DNA from 3 places in the Agrobacterium sp. 22-209-1 genome. Region 1 is predicted to be linked to each of the others. Evidence: riboswitches for the same ligand, from Rfam matches in the RefSeq annotation. Region 1 holds a riboswitch; each other region holds the start of a gene.

Region 1 (5,534 bases):
CTTCTTGCATTACGAAAATGATCGCCAGACCTTTGCGATTCAGGACTGCTATCTTTACGGGCCGGACATACTTGTCGCACCTGTGTGGAAAGCGGGTGAAACGCAACGCTCGCTCTATCTTCCGGGCGACGGTGAATGGGTACACCTGTGGAGCGGTGCGCATTATCCCGGCGGACACAACGTCACCGTGGCGGCGCCGCTCGGCGAACCAGCGGTGTTCTATCGTGCAGATAGTAGCCATCGTCCGCTGTTTGAGCAGCTTCGCACAATCAACTGAACGATAGCTGAGATCGTCCCTGTCATCACCCCGTCAGACGGGGTGATGTTATGGCCTTCTTGAAAAGCGCGGTCATCGCATCGCTGATGCCCTGCGACGGGCTAACTTCGAAGAACAGGCCCGGAGAAGCGCAGGACTGCATGCGTGTGCCGATTTCCGGCTGAAACGGCTTGATCCAGCTATTGTACCAGTCATTGGTCGGCAGCGGCAGGTAGGTGGTGTAGAGCACGGCGATGCGAAAACCCTTTTCTTTCAGCTTCGTGCAATATTTGACGTCGATCGGTTCCTGACAGCGGCCGCTCGTCGTTTTTTTGGTGCAGGTCGATGGCTTATAGCTATCGCCGACACCATCGGTCACGAAGAAGACGATCTTTTCCGGGCTCGCCGAACTCGCGCCCGTGCCGGAGGTGCCGATCTTGTCCCCGATCTGGGTCAGTGCCCGGTCGAAATCCGTCTGCTGGTCGTTGTTGAATCCCTGCTTGGGGATAGACATGAGATCAACTTCAGCGGCTTTCTTCTTCGCCGTCGCCAGATCCGACGTGAGCGGTACGACCTCAAGCAGCTTCGTATCTTCGGCTTTCTCTCCAAAGGAATAGACTGCCATGCGATATTGATTGCTGCTTTTGCGCATGGACTTCGCCGTGTCCATAAGGCTCGCTGTTGCCTTTGCGACCACATTGATGCGCGTCGTCACGCCGAGACTTTTCGCCTTGTAATAATAGCTGTTCGTATCCACGACACCGTCTTTCACGATGTGACAGGCGAAAGCACATTTGTCGCTCGTATTCGCGACCATGGTGGCAACGTCGGTTGGCGTGGCGCCGACGCCCATTGAGGGGGTGTTATCAAGAAGCACATAGAAGTCGCTGAATGTTTCCGTCTCGTATTTGGCGGTCGCCTTGCCCGAAACGGTAATGAGATCCTCCCCGAGTATCCGTGAAAGCGTCGTGTCAATGGAAGCCTTGAAGCTGACCGAGGATTCGATCGCGTTACCGTGCTTGGTCACCGACACATCCAGAGACAGAAGCTTGTAATCGGGATTGGACCGCTCATTGCTTTCAAAGAATGCGGAGGCGTCATCAGCGCCGAGCGAAATGACGCCATCGCCCGACATTTCCTTCGCCTTTTGAACACTCGACGATGTATCGGCAACCACCGCAAGGGCTGCGGCATCCGCTGCCATCTGCAGATCGGATTTTACGGCCATGCTGTGAGTCACATCCAGCGCAACGCCGGCCGTACCGATGAGCGGCACCAAAAGCAAAGCAGTTAGAATTCCGAAATTTCCTGATCTATCCTGCCAGATATTTTTCAAATCTGCCCCCATAGCGCTTTTGGAGACAGAACTTAGAAAAAGAATGTTGAAGGGCAGTTTCAAAGGATAACTAATTTTCGATAAATCTAATTTCCTAAATAACTAAATACCGATCCAACCAGCCTTCCGCTATGCTGGTCATCAGTTGGTCAGGCGTGGCGAGCTGATCGCCTTTTTAAAAAGCGCCGACATGGCCTCGCTGATGCCCTGCGAAGGACTGACCTCGAAGAACAAGCCAGGGGAGGCGCAGGCTTGCATGCGCGGGCCGATTTCCGTTTCGAATGGTGCGATCCAATTCTTGTAGTGAGGATTATCAGGAAGCGGCAGATACGTCGTGTAAAGCACGGCGATACGGAATCCTTGTTTCTTGAGGTTGTCGCACAGCTTGGTGTCTATGGGTTCCTGGCAGCGTCCATTCCAAATCTTTTTCTTGGTACATGCGGCCTTTGCAGCATCGGCCACGCCATCCGACACGAAGAACAGGATTTTTTCAGGTGTAGCGGAACTCGCGCCATTCCCCGATGTTCCCATCTTCGGTGTGATTCTCGTCAGTGCACGGTCGAAATTCGTATGCTGGTCGCTTTTGTAATGATGGTCTGGAACTGACATCAACTCAATTTCTTTGACCTTTTTTTTGGCCCCCTGCAAATCCGAGGTGCGCGAGACAATTTCCGGAAGGTCTTTGTTAAAAAAGGCATCCTCTGCTGTCTTTCCAAAAGTATAGACCGCAATGCGATACTGGTCGGGTCTTTTGCGAGTGTCCTCGGCAGTATCCATTAAGCTTGCGGTTGCCTTTGCGACCACGTCAATGCGCGTCGTCGCGTTTATGTAACCTCGGGCCTTCGGATCCTTGTTTCTGAGCCGGAAATAGCTGCTGTTGGGATTGGAAGACCCGTCTGGCAATGAGAGATGGCAGGCGAACTCACAACCGAGGGCAACTTTCATCGTTGCCACATCGGCGGGCGTTGCGCCGACACCCATGGAAGGCGAGTTATCGAGCAGCAGATAGAAATCGGTATAGGTTTCCGTCTCATATTTGGCAGTTGCACTGCCGGAGACAGTCAGGAAATCCTTTCCCAGTACTCTGGAGAGCGTTGTATCAAGCGAAGCCTTAAAACTCACTGACGATTCGATCACGGTGCCATTCTTCTTCACCTGTACATCGAGCGCCAATAGGCGATATTCCGGGTTCCCTCGCTGATTGCTGTGAAAAAAAGCCTCAGCCTCTTCCTTTCCGACCGAAATGACGCCGTTGCTGGCCATTCGCCGTGCAGCCTCGGCACTGGCTGAACTTTCCGCAACCACGGCCAGAGCCGCAGAGTCCGCTGCCATCTGAAGATCGGATTTCACGCTCATGGCCCGAACGACATCCAGCGCAACGCCGGCAGATCCGACGATCGGTATGATCAACAGAGCGCTAAGAATTGCAAAGTTTCCAGACTTGTCCCGCCAGATGTTTTTCAAGCTCATCTCCGAATTATCAGAATTCAGATGAGGTTTATTTGAGTGCCGTTGCGATATAGTTTATCGATATAACTAATTTACAATAAATTCGGTATTACTAATAACTATATTTAAGTAATATATATACGACCCATGATCTGTCAGCGGAGGCCGTTGACATTTTTAGATCATGTCCTACAAAACAATCTCTTCCGAGGGGAGCACCAGACGGTGCTGAGATGGCGTTGAGCCGGACCCTTGAACCTGATCCGGGTCATGCCGGCGTAGGAACGGAATTGTCGCGCCCAAGGGGCGCCGCTTTTTCTCTTCTTCGCTTTGCCTGATCTCCGAGATTGCCACATCTGGAGACGAGTGACGATGCTGAAACCTTCCGCCCTTCGCACACGGTGCGTCTGCGTCTGAGGTCCGGCTCATGCGTGCCACCCATGCACTGAACGGAGTCGGTCTTCTGCTGGTTTTCTGGCAGGCGGGAACGTGGCTGTTTTCACCGCCCCGCTATATCCTGCCATCGCCCGCCGATGTTGCTGGCGCGTTCTGGCGTCAGCCGGGCTTCCTGTTCGGGCAGGCACTGGTAACGCTCGGCGAAATGGCCCTCGGGCTTGTGGCGGGCGTCGCCGGCGGCATTGTCGTCGCCTTCACCATTGCCGCCATCCCGCGCCTCGGCCGCCTCGTCTGGCCCATGGTTCTGGTGTTGCAAGCCTTTCCAGTCTTCGTGCTCGCCCCCATCCTCGTCCTCTGGTTCGGTTTCGGCATGGCTTCGAAGGTGGTCATGACGGCTATCATCATATTCTTCCCCGTCGCCTCCGCTTTCACGGATGGCCTTAACCGCACCGATCGCGCCATCCTCGACGCCGCCTCGCTGACTGAGGCGAGCCACTGGCAGATCCTTACCCGGTTGCGTGCGCCGCTGGCGTTGCCCTCGCTGATTTCAGGCCTCAGGGTCGCCGCGCCGCTTGCCCCGCTCGGCGCCGTCATCGGCGAATGGGTGGGCGCATCGGCCGGCCTCGGGTTTGTGATGATCCAGTCCAATGCCCGCATGCAGACCGACACCATGTTCGCCGCCATGACCATTCTGGCCGTCATGGCGGTGCTGCTGCGGCTCGTCGTCGACTTATCGACAGCCAATCTGGCTCCCTGGGCCAAGGAAACAGAACACACCATTCCTTTCAGATACTTGCGGAGACTTTCGGCACCATGAAACGAACTCTTCTTTCCCTCGTCGTCGCAGTGGCAAGCGTACTAGCACCCATGCAATCTGAGGCGGCCGACAAGCTCACCATATTGCTCGAATGGTTCGTGAACCCGGATCATGCGCCGACGGTGGTCGCCAGGGAACGCGGCCTGTTTGCCGATGCCGGGCTGGAGGTGGAACTGGTTCCGCCCGCAGACCCCTCCGCCGTGCCGCGCCTCGTCTCGGCAAGGCAGGCCGATATCGGCGTGCATTACCAGCCGAACCTCTATCTCGATCACGACGCCGGCCTGCCGCTCGTGCGTTTCGGTACGCTGGTCGAAACCCCGCTCAACACTGTCACCGTTTTGGCCGATGGTCCGATCAAGAGCCTGAAGGACCTGAAAGGCAAGAAGGTCGGCTTTTCCGTTTCCGGCTTCGAAGACGCCATGCTGAAGCGCATGCTGGAAAAGGACGGGCTGACGAAGGACGATGTCGAACTCGTCAACGTCAACTTCTCGCTTTCGCCGTCGCTGATCGCCGGCAAGGTGGATGCCACGCTGGGTGGCTTCCGCAATTTCGAGCTGACGCAGATGAAGCTAGAGGGACATGAAGGCCGCTCCTTCTTCCCGGAGGAACATGGCGTGCCGGCCTATGACGAGCTGATCTTTGTCACCCATCGCGATCTCGTAAAAGACGACCGCCTGCCGCGTTTCCTCTCCGCGGTAGAGCAGGCAGCGATCTTCATCACCAACCACCCGCAGGAAGCTTGGCAGCTGTTCATCAAGGCCTATCCGAACCTTGATGACGCGCTGAACAAACAGGCCTTCTTCGATACGCTGCCGCGCTTCGCCAAGCGCCCCGCCGCACTCGACCGCGCGCGTTACGCCCGTTTCGGGGCTTTCATGCAGGAGATGCAGCTGATCAAGCAGGCGCCGGCGGCGGACGACATTGCCGTGGAACTGCAACAGCCATGACCAGGACTTATCCAACAGCAACAAAGGCCGCCGACATACTGGAGCGCGTGCGTAACACGCGCCCGCGCGTGCATTGCCTGATGAACACCGTGGTGCAGAAATTCACCGCAGACGGCATCACCGTCGTCGGCGGCATTCCTTCCATGACCACCTCGCTCGAGGAAATCGAGAGTTTCGTGGCCAAGGCAGATGCGCTGACTGTCAATCTCGGCACGCTGGACGCCGAACGGCGCAAGGTCATCCGGCTGGCGATCGAGATCGCCAATGCATCCGGCAAGCCGTGGATCGTCGACCCCGTGCATTGCGACTACTCACCGTCGCGGTTGGAGTTCG
Region 2 (5,534 bases), on a different contig from region 1:
GCGCGCATTCGCTGCTGCTGGTGGGCGCGCTTGGCGGCGCACGAAGCGACCATGCTCTGCAACACCTTCTTTATGCCGTAGCGCTTGCGGAGCGCGGTTTCGAGGTGACGCTGACCTCTGGTGAGGAAGAGGCGAGGCCGCTGCTTGCCGGTTCGCTCGCCATTGATCTGCCGCCCGCTTCGCTGTTTTCGGTTGCCGGATTTACCGCCCTTGAGGGGCTCGATATTGGCAATGTGCGTTATCCGTTGAAGGATTTCGCGCTTGCTTTTGGTTCCTCCCGCACTATTTCCAATGTCGCGAATGGCGGGCTCGTGCATTTCTCGCTGAAAAGCGGCAAAGCCATCGTGCTCGCCCGCCCTTATGACCTGACCGGAGCCTGACGCCTTGGCACCCCCAATTTTGAAACTCGATGACATCAAGCTGACCTTCGGCGTGACCCCGCTGCTCGACGGCGCCAATCTCCAGGTGGAACCGGGCGATCGTATCTGCCTTGTCGGGCGCAATGGTTCGGGCAAATCCACGCTGATGAAGATCGCCGCGGGTCTCGTCGAGGCGCAGTCGGGCGAGGTCTTCCGGCATCCGGCGGCCACCATCCGTTATCTGGAGCAGGCCCCGGATTTTGCCGGTTACGACACGGTTCAGGCCTATGCCGAAGCGGGGCTCGGCCCCGGTGACGATCACTATCGCGTCACCTATCTTCTCGAACATCTGGGCCTTACCGGACAGGAAAATCCGGAGAGCCTCTCAGGCGGCGAGGCGCGCCGCGCGGCACTTGCCCGCGTCATGGCGCCTGAGCCGGATATTTTGATGCTGGACGAGCCGACCAACCATCTCGATCTTCCCACCATCGAATGGCTTGAAAGCGAGCTGCAGCAGACGCGCAGTGCGCTGGTGCTGATCTCGCACGACCGGCGCTTTCTGGAGAAGGTCTCGACCTCGACCGTGTGGCTCGATCGTGGCCAGTCCCGCCGTCTCAATCGTGGCTTTGCCCATTTCGAGGAATGGCGCGACAAGGTTCTGGAAGAGGAAGAGCTGGAGCAGCACAAGCTCGGCAAGGCCATCGAGCGCGAAGAACACTGGATGCGTTATGGCGTGACCGCAAGGCGCAAGCGCAACATGCGCCGCGTCGGCGAGCTTCAGGCGATGCGTGCGGAATATCGCGGCCACAAGGGGCCGCAGGGCACGGTGCAGGCGACCGTTACCGAAGGGCGTGAATCCGGCAAACTGGTCATCGAGGCCGAGGCCATCACCAAGGCTTACGGCGAGCGCGTGATCGTCGCGCCCTTTTCGCTGCGCGTCCATCGCGGCGATTGCATCGGCTTCGTCGGCCCGAACGGCGCCGGTAAAACCACGCTTCTGAAGATGCTCACCGGCCAGCTGGAGCCCGATAGCGGCACGGTGAAGCTTGGCACCAATCTGGAGATTGCGACGCTCGACCAGAAGCGCGAGGATCTCAATCCCAACGATACGCTCGCGCATTATCTGACCGATGGCCGCGGCGAAAATCTGCTGGTTAACGGCGAATTGAAGCATGTGACGGGCTATATGAAGGACTTTCTGTTCCAGCCGGAACAGGCCCGCACGCCGATCCGCAACCTGTCCGGTGGCGAGCGCGCGCGCCTTATTCTGGCGCGCATTCTGGCACGGCCGACCAATCTTCTGATCCTCGACGAGCCGACCAACGATCTCGATATCGAAACACTCGATCTGCTGCAGGAAATCGTCGCCGGCTTCTCCGGCACGGTCATTCTCGTCAGCCACGACCGCGATTTTCTTGACCGTACCGTTACCTCCACCATCGCCCCTGTTAATCCCGACCAGCCTGACGGGCGCTGGATCGAATATGCCGGTGGCTATTCGGACATGATGGCGCAGCGCAAGGGGGCGTCGGACGAGAAGCGCAAGGCTGAGAAGCAGGAAAAGGCGAAAGCGGCATCTTCCGCCTCGGCTTCACAGGAGCCTGTAAAGGCGAAGGGCAAGCTTTCCTTCAAGCAGAAATTCGCGCTCGAAAATCTGCCTAAGGAGATGGAGAAGGCGCAAAGCGAAATCGCAAAACGCGAGCAGCGCATGGCCGATCCGGAACTTTTCACAAAAGATCCGGAGGCTTTCAACACGCTGGCGCAGGAAATGTCGAAGCTGCGCGACAAGCTGGAAGTCATGGAAGAAGAATGGCTGGAACTGGAGATGCTTCGCGAGGAACTGGAGGGCTGAAGGCATCAGTCCTTCCTTTGCCGGTCCTCCTTCGGCCTTTGACAGAAAAGCAGAATTGCCGTTCTATGCCGGCGTTCGCTTGGAGGAGTTGAAAAATGCGCATGATTTTTGTCAATCTGCCGGTCAAGAACATCGAGACGTCAAGAAACTTCTTTACTGCTCTCGGTTTCAGCTTCAACCCGGAATATTCAGATGACCACACACTCTGCATGATCGTGGAAGAGAATATCTTCGTGATGCTTCTGCAGGAGGGACGTTTCCGCGATTTCATCAACGGCGACATTGCTGATGCGACGCGAACCACCGAGGTTCTGACCTGTCTTTCCGCCGGAAGCAGGGAGGAAATCGACCGGATGATCGCCACGGCGCTCGCCTCCGGCGGTGGCAGCTGGAAGCCCGTGCAGGATCATGGCTTCATGTATGCCGGCAGCTTTCAGGACCCCGACGGACATGTCTGGGAACTGGTGCATATGACGGAACAGGGCTGACCTCGGCCATCTTGCCAATCAGGGACGGCGGGATTACACCATCATCTTGATCTAACGGGGTGTCTTTTGCGCTTTGGTGTAAAAGGCTGAGAGGCTTGCCAACCCGAAGAACCTGATCCGGTTCATACCGGCGGAGGGATTAGACGGCTTTAACGCAGACGGCTATTTCCCTATCGTTTTTTGAGGAGATACCCGTGCGCCGTCGTCTTTTCCTGAATTCCCTCGTTGCCGCCTCGCTGTTTCTGCCCGGTCTTGCCATTGCACAGGATAGACAGGAACTGACCGTCTACACCTATGAGAGTTTCGTTTCCGAATGGGGTCCCGGCCCCAAGGTGAAGGAGGCCTTCGAGAAGGTTTGTAATTGCACGGTCAATTTCGTCGGCGTGGCCGATGGCGTGGCGCTGCTCAATCGTCTGAAGCTTGAAGGGGCGGGGTCCAAGGCGGATGTCGTCGTCGGTCTCGACACCAATCTTGTCGCGGAAGCAAAACAGACCGGTCTGTTCGATGTCAGCGGCATCGATGCATCGGCGGCCAAAGTGCCGGGCGGTTATACGGACGATGTTTTCATTCCCTATGATTACGGTCATTTCGCTGTCATCTATGATACGCAGACGGTGAAAAGCCCGCCGACGAGCCTGAAAGACCTCGTGGAAGGCGACCCCTCGCAGAAAATCGTCATTCAGGATCCGCGCACCTCCACGCCGGGGCTCGGCCTGCTGCTATGGGTGAAATCGGTTTACGGCGACAAGGCCCCGGAGGCTTGGGAAAAGTTCAGGAAGCGCATTCTCACCGTCACGCCGGGCTGGTCGGAATCCTATGGCCTCTTCACCAAGGGTGAGGTGCCGATGGTGCTCTCCTACACCACCTCGCCCGCCTATCACATGGTCGCTGAAAAAACGGATCGTTATCAGGCCGCCGCCTTTTCCGAAGGACATTACATCCAGATCGAGGTTTCCGGTCTCCTCAAAAACGCGCCGCACAAGGAACTGGCAAAGCAGTTCCTCGCTTTCACGCTAACATCCGGTTTTCAGGATGCCATTCCGGAAAACAACTGGATGATGCCGGTCGCGGCGACCTCTAAGCCTTTGCAGGAGGCGTTTTCCAAACTCGTGGTGCCGCAGAAGACTTTCCTGATGGATCCGGAAGAGGTAGCGAGGAACCGCAAGGCATGGATCGATGAATGGCTTGCCGCCATGAGCATGAATTGAGGAAGGGGCACATCCGCGCATGATGCCGCGTCGCGATTACCGACGGTCGATCATTTTCGGAACGGCGGCTTTTGCTGCCGTTTTCCTGTTCATGGCGCTCGCGGTTGCGGCTCTCCTGTCTTTTGATGCCGGCGCGCCCGCTGCCGGCATCATGGATGCCTATACGCTGCGCATCCTGCGTTTCACGCTTTATCAGGCAACGCTCTCCACCCTTCTTTCCCTTTTTCTCGGCCTGCCGGTGGCACTGGCGCTTTGCCGTCGGCGCGAGTTTCCGGGAAGAATCTGGATCGTCAGACTGATGGCGGTGCCGATGGGTCTGCCTGTGATCGTCGGCGCTTTCGGTATCATCACCATCTGGGGCAGGCAGGGCGTTTTGAATTCGGCCCTTGTTTTTGCCGGGGCGGATGAGCCGTTCAGCATCTACGGTCTTTCCGGCATTCTTATTGCCCATGTGTTTTTCAATCTGCCGCTTTCGGTGCGGCTGATGCTGGCCGGGCTGGAGCGTATTCCGGGCGAATATTGGCGCATGGCGGCGAGCCTCGGTATGGGTCCGGTTTCGATTTTCCGTTTTATCGAATGGCCGGCGGTCGCGCGTCTCGTCCCCGGTATTGCCGGGCTTGTCTTCATGCTGTGCGCCACCAGCTTCACGCTCGTTCTTCTTTTGGGCGGCGGGCCGGCGGCAACGACGCTGGAGGTGGCGATCTATCAGGCGCTGCGGTTCGATTTCGATCCGCAGCGGGCGATTGCGCTTTCGGTTTTGCAGATTGCCCTCACCGCAATTCTGCTCGGCCTTCTTGCCTTTTTGCCGTCGCCCGAAGCGGAGATTCCCTCGCTTGGCCGTTCCCTTCGCCGTTTCGATGGAAAAGGCGTCGGCGCTCGCCTTTGGGATGGCGTGGCAATCGTGTTCGCTGTTCTGCTGATCGGCCTGCCGCTTGCCGCCATCGCTGTTTCGGGTTTGAGGGCCGATCTGCCGCGCCTTTTGTCCGCGCCGATTTTCCTGCGCGCGGCGGTGGCCAGTCTTGCAATTGCCGCACTGTCTGCAGCCCTTGTTGTGCTCTGCTGCATGGCGATCATCGGCGCGCGACAGGCGATAGGCTCCAGACGGCAGGCGGGGCAACCCCTGCGCTTCCTCTCCGCCATGCTGGGGGCGGGGTCTTCGCTGGTGCTTTTGGTGCCGCCTGTCGTATTGGGAAGCGGGTGGTTCCTGTTATTGCGGGTTTTCGGCGATGTCAGCTTCTATGCGCCGGTCCTCGTGGCGCTCATCAATATGCTGATGGCTTTGCCGCTTGCCATGCGGGTGCTGGAACCGGCTTTCACCAGTCATTTTTTGCGCACCGGCCGGCTTTCCGCCAGTCTCGGGCTTCAGGGCTTGACGCGGCTGCGGTTTGCCGATCTTCCGGTTCTGTGGCGGCCGCTGGCCATGGCGTTTTCCTTCGCCATGGCCCTGTCTCTCGGCGATTTAGGTGCGGTTGCCCTGTTCGGGTCGGAAAGTTTCGTCACCCTGCCATGGCTGGTTTACAGCAGCATGGGCAGCTATCGTACCAATGACGCCGCCGGTTATGCCTTCCTTCTCGGTATCGTCTGCCTGCTGCTTGCCGCAGGCGGTGTTGCGCGGCAATCCCCATCA
Region 3 (5,534 bases), on a different contig from region 1:
GATGTAAAGCGGAATGCGCGGATGCAGCAGCCGGACAGGACGAGACAGGGAAACCTCCGGCGTGGCGAGATAGAGCATTTCTCCCCGCACACCGCGAAGATCGGAAATCCCGCCGATTGCCGCAGAGCCAGTGCAATCCACCACGCGGTCGAACGGCTCTTCATCCAACGGGATACTCATATGGAACCGTACACCCATGGTGCAGAGCCGCTCATGCAGCGATTTCAGTGCAAGACGCGGATCGAGGTGCCCCTCGCCCGGGAAATAAAGCCCGGAACGAAATCGCCCGGCAAGATCAGGCTCCAGCGCGGCGATTTCGCCCTCATCCACCCAGCGATAGCCAGCGGTCCGCGATGCGAAACGCGAAAGCTCCACCTTGTCGCGGGCTGGCGCAACGACCAGCGTACCGTGCCGCACGACAAGGCCGGGTGTCGCTTCATCCCACCAGTCGAGCGCCGCCTGACCGAGCGTCAGAACCGCCGCCTCAGCGCTTTCACGCTCGCACCAGGGCGCCAACATGCCGCCCGCATACCAGGATGCACCGCGAGAGGGTTCGGCATTGCGCTCGCAGACCTCGACAGTAATGCCGCTCCGCGCCAGTTCGAAGGCCGCCGTCAAACCGGCGACCCCCGTTCCCTTGACCAGAATGCGCATGCTATTCGGTATTCGCAGGCGTTGCGAGCGGCATATAGAGTTCACCGCCTTCCTTGAAGCGTGCCGCCATGGCCTCCAGTCCCTCCTTCTGCGCCTCGGCGCGGATATCGTGGGAAATCCGCATCGAGCAGAATTTCGGCCCGCACATGGAGCAGAAATGCGCGACCTTGTGCGCTTCCTTTGGCAACGTCTCGTCATGGAAGGAGCGCGCCGTATCCGGGTCCAGCGACAGGTTGAACTGGTCCTCCCAACGGAACTCGAACCGCGCGCGCGACAGCGCATCGTCCCGCACCTGTGCTGCCGGATGGCCCTTGGCGAGATCGGCGGCGTGGGCAGCGATCTTGTAGGTGATGACGCCGACCTTCACGTCGTTACGGTCAGGCAGGCCGAGATGTTCCTTGGGCGTGACGTAGCAGAGCATCGCCGTTCCGAACCAGCCGATCATCGCAGCACCGATGCCCGACGTGATGTGATCGTAACCGGGCGCAATATCGGTGGTGAGCGGCCCGAGCGTATAGAAGGGCGCCTCGCCGCAGGTCTTCAACTGCTTGTCCATGTTTTCCTTGATCTTGTGCATCGGCACATGGCCGGGGCCTTCGATCATCACCTGGCAATCCTTCGCCCAGGCGATCTGCGTCAACTCGCCGAGCGTCTCCAGCTCGGCAAACTGAGCCGCGTCATTGGCATCGGCAATCGACCCGGGACGCAGGCCATCACCAAGCGAGAAGGAGACGTCATAGGCGCGGCAAATGTCGCAAATCTCGTCGAAATGCTCATAAAGGAAACTTTCCTTGTGGTGATGCAGACACCACTTGGCCATGATCGAACCGCCGCGCGAAACGATGCCGGTGACGCGGTTGACGGTGAGCGGGATGTAATGCAGCCGCACGCCGGCATGGATGGTGAAATAATCCACGCCCTGTTCCGCCTGCTCGATCAGCGTGTCGCGGAACACTTCCCAGGTGAGGTCCTCGGCAATGCCGTTGACCTTCTCAAGCGCCTGATAAAGCGGCACCGTGCCGATCGGCACCGGCGAGTTGCGGATGATCCATTCGCGGATATTGTGGATGTTGCGGCCGGTCGACAGGTCCATGACGGTATCCGCACCCCAGCGGATGGCCCAAACCATCTTCTCCACCTCTTCAGCCATGGAGGAGGTGACGGCGGAATTGCCGATATTGGCGTTGATCTTGACGAGAAAATTGCGGCCGATGATCATCGGCTCAAGTTCCGGGTGGTTGATATTGGCCGGAATGATGGCGCGGCCCGACGCCACTTCCTGACGCACGAATTCCGCCGTGACATAATCAGGAATATGCGCGCCAAAGCTTTCGCCGTCACGCGCGAGCTTTTCTTTCACGGCCTCGCGCCCGAGATTTTCGCGGATGGCGATGAATTCCATTTCCGGCGTGATAATGCCCGCCCTGGCATAGGCAAGTTGCGTCACCGCCTTGCCCGCCGTCGCTTTCAGCGGCTGGTGACGCACACCGAATTCAGGCGTCAGGCGCTCGCCTGTGGCAAAGCCGTTATCCTCCGGCTTGACGTGTCGCCCCTCATAAGCCTCGACATCACCGCGGGCCACGACCCAGTCTTGACGCAGGCGCGGCAGACCCTTTTCAATCAAAACGGCATGGGCAGGATCGGTATAGGGGCCGGAAGAATCATAGACCGTCACCGGCGGTTCGCCGGCTGTGGGATGAACGGCGATCTCGCGCATCGGCACGCGGATATGGGGATGTAGAATGCCGGCTTTGTGGATTTTCGTGGAGGCGGCATGCGGCCCGGTGGTGACCGTAAGCGGGATAGTCTTGGCAGCGATATTCATCTTGAGGCTCCAAAGTTTGACAGTGGAGACCCAGTTCGAGCCGGAATGATGGAAAATACCGAATTGCCGAAACGCAACGTCATGCGCCCGCCCGACATCAGGTCTTTGCACCGTCCCTACGCCAGTATGAACTGGATCAGGTTCAACGGGTCACTGCGCATGAAAGCAGAATCTCAGCCCCTTGACGGGACACCCCTGGTGAATGGTCTCAGCAAAAAACACCGCCCGGCATTTGTCAAGGCCGACGATCCGTACTTGGCAAAGGTGCGGGAATGTCGCATGCTGCCGTTAGTTGTAATTAACCTAACGGTTTAGGCGAATATTATCGTTTGCGGCATAACGATAAGCACAAACCTACCTAATGTTGATTTCATTGGAGATACGTCGGAATGAATGCGACTATTCGTGAAATACTGGCAAAATTCGGCCAGCTTCCAACCCCCGTCGATACGATTGCAGACGAAGCCGATCTTTATGCAGCGGGCCTTTCTTCCTTTGCGTCGGTACAATTGATGCTCGGCATCGAAGAGGCATTCGACATCGAATTCCCCGACAATCTCCTGAACCGCAAATCCTTTGCGAGCATCAGGGCGATTGAAGACACCGTTAAGCTCATTCTGGATGGTAAAGAGGCAGCCTGATGAACGTCACCGTAGCGCCGCAGGATGAAACGCTGTCCGCGCGCGCGGGCCGTGTCGCGGCAATTGCCGCCAGACATGCGGATGCGGTAGATGTCACCGGCCGCTTTCCGCAGGAAGCTGTTGATGCGCTGCGACAGGAACGTCTGCTCGGCATTCAGGTCCCCTCTTCGCTGGGCGGCGAAAGCGCTTCCTTACAGGAAATCGCCGATATCTGCGCCCGGCTCGGGCAGGCATGTTCGGCAACCGCGATGATTTTCGCCATGCACCACATCAAGCTGTCAAGCCTTGTGGAACATGGCGTCGAGAGCAACTGGCATCCGGGCTTCATGCGTCGCGTTGCCAACGAACAGCTCCTGCTCGGCTCCGCCACCACGGAAGGCGGCATCGGCGGCAATCTGCGCAACTCCATCTGTGCGATCGAAGTCGAAGGCGATAGCTGCCGGCTGGAAAAGGATGCCACCGTCATTTCCTATGGCAGCAATGCCGATGCGATCCTCATCACCTCGCGCGCCCACAAGGATGCCGCGCCCGCCGACCAGGTGATGACCGTCTTCCTGAAAAATCAGTACACGCTCGAAAAGACCCATGTCTGGGATACGCTCGGCATGCGTGGCACCTGTTCGGACGGCTTCCTGTTCCGCGGCGAAGCGCCGGCGGCGCAGATATTCCCGAAACCCTTTGCCGAAATCGCCGCACAATCCATGCTTGCAAGCTCGCATCTCCTGTGGAGCGCCGTCTGGTACGGCATCGCGTCGGACGCCGTGCTGCGCGCCCAGTCTTTCGTCAGAGCCGCGGCGCGCAAATCGCCGGGCACCGCTCCTCCCGGCGCAATCCGCCTTGCTGAAGTTTCCACCAAGCTGCAGGTCGTGAAATCCAACATCATCGCCGGCATCAAGGCTTACGAGGACACCAAGAGCGACCCCGAAAAACTGATGTCGATGGCCTTTGCCGTCGCCATGAACAATGTGAAGATTTGCTCTTCCGAAACCATTCTCGAGATCATCGACCACGCCATGCTGGTCTGCGGCATCATGGGCTACAAGAACGGCACGCCCTATAGCCTCGGCCGGCACCTGCGCGACGCACACTCCGCCCGTCTGATGATTTCCAACGACCGCATTCTCGGCAATTCCGCCAATCTCCTGCTGGTTCACAAGCAGGACACCAGCCTCTTGGGATAAGACCATGGACATGCAAACATCGTTTCTCGATCGACTGTTCGAAGAAGGCCTGCTGATTGAAACCGGTGTGGACGGTCTTTATGGACGCAGCGGCCAGTTCGAGGATGTGATTGCCGCCTTCGAGCGGCTGATCGACCGCACCGGTGGCGCCGATGGCGCCGAAGCGATCCGCTTCCCGCCCGGCATCAACCGCGCCTATTTCGAAAAGAGCGGTTACATGAAGAGCTTCCCGCAGCTCGCCGGCACGGTCCATTCCTTTTGCGGCTGTGAACTCGACCATGTCAGCCTGCTGAAGACGATGGATGAGGGCGGCGACTGGACCAAGGACCAGAAAGCCACCGACATCGTGCTGACGCCGGCGGCCTGCTACCCGCTCTATCCGACGATCGCCAAACGTGGCGCCCTTCCCGCCGGCGGCGGTCTCTATGACATCCAGTCCTATTGCTTCCGCCATGAACCCTCAAAGGATCCGGCGCGCCAGCAGCTTTTCCGCATGCGTGAATATGTCTGCATGGGCACCGAGGCGAACGTCACCGAATTCCGCCAGACCTGGATGGATCGCGGCGTGGAAATGATGAAAGCGGTCGGGCTCGACGTCACCATCGATATCGCCAACGATCCCTTCTTCGGCCGCGCCGGAAAAATGCTCGCCAACAACCAGCGCGACCAGAACCTGAAATTCGAACTCTTGATCCCGGTCACATCGACGACGAACCCAACAGCCTGCATGAGTTTCAACTACCACCAGGATGCCTTCGGCCAGAAGTGGGGCCTGAACCTCGATAATGGCGATGTTGCCCATACCGCCTGCGTCGGTTTCGGCCTTGAGCGCATCGCGCTGGCGCTGTTTGCGCATCATGGTCTCGATGTGAAGAAATGGCCTGCGAAGGTCGTGGAAACGCTCTGGGGCTGATCATTCATGCGGCAGATTTTTCCCGGTCTCGATCCCCAAAATTATGTGCAGCATCCGCTCCATTCCTCCGAGAGAATGTGGCCGGAGACCAATTGCTACATCGATTTGTGGATCGAAGTGCTGGCCTCGAAGGGCCTGCCGCCAGAGGCCATGTTCGGTTTCACGCTGACGCAGGATTTCGAAGGCGACCAGTTCACCTTCTTCAAGGTGCCGCTGGAAGACCTCGAGGCGCTTTATGGCGTTCGCACCACCGAGCTTGCGATCTTCGACAGGGTGGAAAATCACATCGACGCGCAGCTCGCACGCGGCCGCATCTGCCT

The links. A riboswitch is a leader RNA that binds a small molecule or an ion and turns the genes downstream of it on or off. The one in region 1 is predicted to bind thiamine pyrophosphate.
Region 2: it holds a riboswitch for thiamine pyrophosphate, as region 1 does, so the genes downstream of both, thiB (thiamine ABC transporter substrate binding subunit) here and ACQZ48_RS01010 (ABC transporter permease) in region 1, are expected to answer to the same signal.
Region 3: it holds a riboswitch for thiamine pyrophosphate, as region 1 does, so the genes downstream of both, thiC (phosphomethylpyrimidine synthase ThiC) here and ACQZ48_RS01010 (ABC transporter permease) in region 1, are expected to answer to the same signal.

The regions. Positions count from the first base shown of each region.
Region 1 is NZ_JBNWCH010000001.1:221,524-227,057, forward strand. It holds gene ACQZ48_RS00995 (alpha-glucosidase) at 1-277, shown strand, start outside; gene ACQZ48_RS01000 (pilus assembly protein TadG-related protein) at 303-1,592, opposite strand; gene ACQZ48_RS01005 (Tad domain-containing protein) at 1,734-3,056, opposite strand; TPP riboswitch at 3,241-3,343, shown strand; gene ACQZ48_RS01010 (ABC transporter permease) at 3,469-4,254, shown strand; gene ACQZ48_RS01015 (ABC transporter substrate-binding protein) at 4,251-5,201, shown strand; gene ACQZ48_RS01020 (hydroxyethylthiazole kinase) at 5,198-5,534, shown strand, end outside.
Region 2 is NZ_JBNWCH010000005.1:195,098-200,631, forward strand. It holds gene ACQZ48_RS13875 (thiamine diphosphokinase) at 1-380, shown strand, start outside; gene ACQZ48_RS13880 (ABC-F family ATP-binding cassette domain-containing protein) at 385-2,211, shown strand; gene ACQZ48_RS13885 (VOC family protein) at 2,307-2,699, shown strand; TPP riboswitch at 2,745-2,855, shown strand; gene thiB (thiamine ABC transporter substrate binding subunit) at 2,894-3,907, shown strand; gene thiP (thiamine/thiamine pyrophosphate ABC transporter permease ThiP) at 3,927-5,534, shown strand, end outside.
Region 3 is NZ_JBNWCH010000005.1:353,925-359,458, reverse strand. It holds gene thiO (glycine oxidase ThiO) at 1-654, opposite strand, end outside; gene thiC (phosphomethylpyrimidine synthase ThiC) at 656-2,479, opposite strand; TPP riboswitch at 2,575-2,686, opposite strand; gene ACQZ48_RS14605 (acyl carrier protein) at 2,869-3,120, shown strand; gene ACQZ48_RS14600 (acyl-CoA dehydrogenase family protein) at 3,120-4,301, shown strand; gene ACQZ48_RS14595 (amino acid--[acyl-carrier-protein] ligase) at 4,306-5,214, shown strand; gene ACQZ48_RS14590 (DUF1839 family protein) at 5,221-5,534, shown strand, end outside.